Linked DNA regions of Hymenobacter swuensis DY53. The main gene of each other region encodes a partner of the protein of the gene in region 2 in a complex. Links are inferred from orthologs where the notes say so. Each region holds a gene or a part of one and is shown on either strand. Other genes may lie near its edges. The genes, in order: trxB and trxA.

Evidence for each region.
Region 1: the proteins of trxA (region 2) and trxB are in contact, whole or in part, in a crystal structure (PDB 1F6M), measured with the Escherichia coli proteins. The link is inferred for Hymenobacter swuensis DY53 from one-to-one orthologs.

Annotation. Positions count from the first base shown.
Region 1 is NZ_CP007145.1:2,416,524-2,419,624, reverse strand. The notes cover bases 323-3,101. They hold trxB (thioredoxin-disulfide reductase), read right to left. Parts: upstream 2,297-3,101; coding sequence 1,349-2,296; downstream 323-1,348. Other genes in these bases: HSW_RS11665 (sigma-70 family RNA polymerase sigma factor), read right to left, coding at 2,539-3,101; HSW_RS11675 (peptidoglycan DD-metalloendopeptidase family protein), read right to left, coding at 323-1,225. In the rest of the region: more of HSW_RS11675, read right to left, coding at 80-322.
Region 2 is NZ_CP007145.1:3,751,276-3,754,385, reverse strand. What follows is about bases 123-2,910. They hold trxA (thioredoxin), read right to left. Parts: upstream 1,788-2,910; coding sequence 1,458-1,787; downstream 123-1,457. Other genes in these bases: HSW_RS17320 (TIGR01777 family oxidoreductase), read right to left, coding at 2,437-2,910; HSW_RS17325 (hypothetical protein), read right to left, coding at 2,003-2,371; HSW_RS17335 (hypothetical protein), read right to left, coding at 1,061-1,366; HSW_RS23035 (energy transducer TonB), read left to right, coding at 123-921. Also shown: more of HSW_RS23035, read left to right, coding at 1-122; more of HSW_RS17320, read right to left, coding at 2,911-3,110. UniProt on the Escherichia coli protein: Participates in various redox reactions through the reversible oxidation of its active center dithiol to a disulfide and catalyzes dithiol-disulfide exchange reactions.

The DNA.
Region 1 (3,101 bases), 1.3 Mb from region 2 along the record:
ATCGAAGGCTGAGACACCAAAAAGCCCCGCCGGATTACTACCGCAGCGGGGCTTTTCACAAATCAAAAAAGAAGCTTGTTTACTTAATCCGTAGCGTCCGGCCCACGCGCAGCACGGCGGTGCCACCGTTCAGCCGCCGGATCTGGGCCTGCGAAACCCCGTACTTGTCGGCAATTTCCGACAGCGTATCGCCACTGCGGATTTTGTGTGACACAATGCGCCGGGCCTGCGTGGGCTTGGCGGCACTGCTGCTTCGGCTACTGCTGCTGGCCGCCCCCGGCACGCTGCCGCCCCGGTACTTCAACGACTTGCTGTAGTAAGCAAACAGGCCCGAAGTAATCTGGAAGTTGTCTTTGATGAGCCGGTAATCCGGGAAATCGTACATCTGCTCCGGGTCGATGGGGTTGCCCTCGTAGCGCACCTCAAAGTGCAGATGCGAGCCGCTGCTGCGCCCTGTACTGCCGCCCCGGCCAATCAGCTGTCCGGCCTTTACAAACGTACCCGGCGTCACCAATGACTTCTGCATGTGCCCGTAAAGCGTTTCGATGCCGTTATAGTGGCGGATGAGCACATAGTTGCCGTAGCCCGAACCGTCCCATTTTACAATGCGCACAACCCCGTCAAAGGCCGCTTTCACCGAGTCGCCGGTTTCCAGGTCCAGGTCTACGCCGTAGTGCCAGCGGTAGCCGCGGAACCCGAAATCAGAGGTCAGAGGCGTTTTCACCAGCGGCATTTTGGCGTAGCGCTGCCGATCCGGTTCCGTCAGTTTCAGGTTTAGCGTATCCTTGATGCGGCGGCCATCCACCCGGTACGGGTTGATATTGTGCGTATCCCAGATGGCGTAATACCCTGCCACCTGGATCCAGGAGGAGTCAATCTGCACCTGCTCCTTTACCTCCACAATATGCTGCTCCCCCTCGTTGAGCGTGGACGTATCCTCACTCACGATAGAGAGCTTTTTAGCGGGGTTGAAGAAGATGGATTTGGCTGCGTCGGAGCCCTCGTCGGGCAGTTCCTCCGTTTCAATGAGAATGGTCGTATCAGGTCGCACGTAGCGAATAGTGGGCGACTTAATCCGAAAAAAGTCGCTCCGCTTGCCGGCCGAACCGGCTTTTGCCTTCGGCTCCGGTACTTTGCGGCGCTGGGCCAGCAGCTGGCCGGGCAAGCCTACAAACAGCCCGATCAGTAGCAGCGGCAGCAGCCATGTTTTCAAAAAATGCAGCAAGGGCAAAACAGTGAAATGGTGAAATAGTGAAGTGGTGAGTTAGTGATTTAGTGGGTTGAACGCACAGCCACCTTGAATAGTGTTTGGCGTCAAACTCACTGAATCACTAACTCACCATTTCGCCTAATGGTCGCCCAAAGCAGCTAGGTAACGCTCGGCGTCGAGGGCGGCCATGCAGCCGGAGCCGGCGGCCGTTACGGCCTGGCGGTAGGTGTAGTCCTGCACGTCGCCGCAGGCGAATACGCCGTCCACGTTGGTTTTGGCCGTGCCGGGAATGGTTTTCAGGTAGCCCTGCTCATCGTGGTGCAGGTAGGGCTGGAAGATTTTCGAGTTCGGGTCGTGGCCGATGGCTACGAAGAAGCCCTCAATGGCCAGGTCGCGGGTGGTGCCATCCAGCACGTTTTTCACGCGGGCGCCGTCCACGGCGTGCTCGCCCAGGATTTCGTCGGTTACCGTATTCCAGAGCACCTCAATCTTGGGGTTGTCGGTCACGCGCTTCTGCATGATTTTCGAGGCGCGCATCTCGCCTTTCCGCACAATCATGTACACCTTGTTGCACAGGTTGGCCAGATAGGTAGCCTCTTCGGCTGCCGTGTCGCCGGCACCCACAATGGCTACGTCCTTGCCGCGGTAGAAGAACCCGTCGCACACGGCGCAGGCCGATACGCCTGAGCCGTTCAGGCGCTGCTCCGAGGGCAGCCCCAGCCACTTGGCCGAGGCGCCGGTGGCAATGATGATGGTATCGGCCGTCAACTCCAGGTTCTCATCCACCGTCACGCGGTGCGGGTGGCCCGAGAAGTCCACCGAGGTGGCGATGCCGTAGCGGATATCGGTACCGAAGCGGGCGGCCTGCTTCTTGAGGTCCTCCATCATTTCGGGACCCATAATGCCGTCGGGGTAGCCGGGGAAGTTCTCGACGTCGTTGGTAATCGTGAGCTGGCCGCCGGGCTGCAGGCCTTGGTACATCACGGGGTTGAGGTTGGCGCGGGCCGCGTAAATAGCCGCCGTGTAGCCGGCCGGGCCGGAGCCGATAATCAGACACTTGATGTGTTCCGGAGTGGTAGTCGCCATACAGGAGAAAGTAGCGGCAGCTTGCGCCAGCGCCATGAAGGGTTAAGATTGGGATGCAAAAGTACACGCGTCCCGGGTTTTCATCCGGTGCGACTCCGTATTGCCGAAAATTGCGCCAACTCTGCACATCGGCCACTTTGTCCGAAACGCCGGGAAAGCAGGATAATACGGAGGCCGCCGACACGTATTCAACAAAAAACCCCAACCAAAGGCCAGGGTTTTCTGCTGCGGGGTAGAACTACTTACCCCAGGTACGGCTTCAGGGCCTTGCTGCGCGAGGTGTGGCGCAGACGGCGGATGGCCTTCTCTTTGATCTGGCGCACCCGTTCGCGGGTCAGGTTGAACTTCTCCCCGATTTCTTCCAGCGTGAGCGAGTGTTCCCCGTTCAGGCCGAAGTAAAGCGTGATGACGTCGGCTTCGCGCTTGGTGAGCGTGCTCAAGGCGCGCTGCACTTCCTTGCGGAGCGAGTCGTTCATCAGGCCAGTGTCGGGCGATTCTTCGTCCTCGTTTTCGAGCACGTCGAGCAGGCGGTTTTCTTCGCCCTGCACAAACGGCGCATCCACCGATACGTGGCGGCCCGAAATCTTGAGCGTGTCCACCACTTCCGAGGTAGTCAGCTCCAGTACTTCGGCAATTTCCTCGGGCGAGGGCTCGCGCTCAAACTTCTGCTCCAGCTCCGAGAACGACTTGCTGATTTTGTTCAGCGAGCCAACCCGGTTCAGGGGCAGACGCACGATGCGGCTCTGCTCGGCCAAGGCCTGCAGAATCGACTGGCGAATCCACCATACGGCGTAGGAAATGAATT
Region 2 (3,110 bases):
CAGGCGGGCCACGGCCAGAGTTTACCTGCCGTGTATCTCAACAACCGGGATGAGGCCACTATCCCCGACAGTGCCACGCACTACCGCATCGTGGACCGCAAAAATGAGTTGCTGGGTACTTATGCCATGCGGGAGTACGCCCTGTCAGGTACGCTGCTGCTGAAAGGCACGCTATCCTCCATTGATCCGCCGGTGCGTAACGGCCTGCTTACCTGGTACCATCCCGATGGCAGCAAGGCCGCTCAGGTGCATTACCGTAACGACGAAGCGGATGGCCTGTATCTGGGCTGGTACGAAGATGGCCGGGTGAACCTGCGCGGCGACTACTCCGACGGGCAGCGGGTAGGGCGCTGGATTTCAGTGCACCGCAATGGCCAGAAACGCTCCGAAGGCCGCTATAACAACGGCCGCGCCGTGGGCGAGTGGCGTTACTACTATGATTCCGGGGAATTGAGCGCCATTGAAATGCCCGACCGCCAGGGTAAACCATTGGCTTTGGCCTTTTTCAACAAAGATGGCTCACCGTATATGGGCCGGGTGCGCACCCGCGAAATGCCCCGATTCCCGGGCGGCGAAGGGGCGCTCTTGAGCTACGTGGCCCGCACAACCAACTACCCGCGCAACATCCGACGCAAGGGTATTACCGGCAATGTGTACGTGAGCTATACGGTGGGTGAGGACGGCCGTGTGGGACAGGTGCGGGTAGTGCAGGGCCTGGCTCCCGAGGCTGATCTGGAGGCGCGGCGGGTAGTGGCCAATCTGCCACCGTTCGAGCCGGGTCGGGAGTATAATCTACCCACCGCCATGACGTTCACCATTCCCATCTATTTCGCGCCCAACTTCTCACTGGCCTCCGGGCTGCGACCTCCGCAGGTGCCGCCTTCGGAAGCCCGTGCCGCCGCCCCCGATGGTGAGGAATAAAACAGCAGCAAACGAAAAGCCTTGTCTATATGTGTATAGGCAAGGCTTTTTTGCGTGGTAGTAGTATGAACCGTCAGAAATCAGACAGGTGAATTAAACCTGCGTGCTGGCTAGCCATCTTAGCTACACATACCACCTCCTACTTGCTACGCATATGAGACGTTCCTTTTTTGCTGCCGCCGCCCTTTGCCTTTTTGCCGTTGCAACCGCCTCCGCGCAGGTAGCACCCCGCGCCAATGACCAAGCCCGTATCCGTCAGGGAGTACGATCGGGCCAGCTGACCCGGGTTGAGGCTGCCCGCGCGCAAGGTCAGCAGGCAGATACCCGCCAGGCTCGCCAGGCGGCCCGTGCCGATGGGGTAGTGACGCCCGCTGAACGGCAAACGGTGCGCCATGAAGAACGTCAGGCCGACCGGGTGCTCTACCGGCAGAAGCACGATGGCCAAACCCGCGTTGTACGCTAACGGCCCCCGGTACCCCCAGAAGCCCAAAAAGCCCCGCTCTTTATGAAGAGCGGGGCTTTTTGGGCTTCTAAAACTAGGCAGTTACCTGAGCGTCCAGCTTTTGAGCCAGTACGTGCTTCGGAACGGCACCAACTTGTTTGTCAACTACCTGGCCGTTCTTAAATACCAGCAGCGTAGGAATGCTGCGGATACCGAACTTGGCAGAGGTCTGGGGATTCGAGTCGACGTCAACCTTGCCGATAACGGCTTTGCCTTCGTATTCGCCGGCCAGTTCTTCCACTACCGGGCCTACCATACGGCAGGGGCCACACCACTCGGCCCAGAAGTCCACAAGCACAGGCTTGTCGGAGTTGATGATCTGGTCGAAGTTAGCATCGGTAATCTCGATGGCTTTATGTCCCATAACAGTCGTTTTTTTTTGTTGAAAGGGTTTTCAGTGCTAGTGTACGGTCAAGCGGGCCGCAAGGTAGCAGATTGCGATTCAACAAGCAGCCGCCGGGAAAGTTCACTCGGTCAGCGTAGGGGTTCTGCCGCTCAACCAGCCCAAGGCCCCGGCGACCCGGCCGCGCTTAGCCAAGGCCTCCGGAGCCGGATATAGCATAGGGCTAACCTAATCGACTACGAATGATACGCGCGGGCATATTCCTGCGCCTTGTGCCGAAGCTTATAAAACACGTACAGATTGAAGAAGTGCATGCCACCCAGAATCAGAATAATCGTCCCGATCTTAATGCTGAGCGTTTCCACACTCTGCTGGTAGCTGATAATTGGGTCGCCGCTCTGCAGCGTGAGCATGGCGTAGCCGATGTTGATAAGGTAAAATCCCATGAGCAAAAGCTTGTTCACGGAGTCGGCCAGTTGCTCATTCCCGTGAAAAATATCGACGAGAAACAGGCGACCGTTGTTGAAAAGCGTGCGGGCAACCCACACTGTCAGTAGTACCGTAACGGGCAGGTAAACGCCGTACACCAGGAGGTGAAAGTTCATGGCAGAGAAAATTGGGGGTGAAAAGAAGAAAAGAGCGCGGAACCGGAATAGGATAAGGAAGCAGGCTAGGATAGCTGAGGTAATAAGTCGGCGAGAGCCGCTCGGCAGGAGGGAAACTGAAAGTGAAAGCCGGCTTCCAGTAGCCGCTGCGGCGCCACCTTACGGCTTTTCAGAATCAGCTCGGTTTCGGTGCGCAGCAGAAACGCTCCAATTTCGAGCAGCCAGCGCGGTTGTGGCAGATGCCAGCGCGGGCGGTAGTAGGTATCAAGCAACTGCATCAGGGCGGCGTTGGGCAGCGGCTCCGGAGCGCATAGGTTGAGCGAACCTTCCAGCACCGGATGCGCCACCAGAAATTCCACGGCCCGGCAGAAATCCTCGATGTGCAGCCAGCTGACCCACTGCCGGCCGTGGCCGTGGGGTGTGCTGAGGCCCCGGCGCGCCAGCCGGGCCAGCGTGGGCAGCGCGCCCCCATCGGCTCCCAGCACAATGGCCGTGCGCAGGGCCACGCGGCGGGTATGGGGCAGGGCAGCCAGGTTGAACTCGGCTTCCCACTGCTGGGCCACCATCTCCGAGAACCCGCGCCCGATCCGGCCGGCGGCTTCCGTATTGGCCGGAGCCCGGCCAGCCGTATCCTCATAAATGGTAGCCGTAGAGGAGTTCAGCCACAGAGCCGGTGGGTTGCGACAAGACGCTATGGCGTCGCCCAGCACCCGGGTGCTGTCGGTGCGGCTGCGCACGA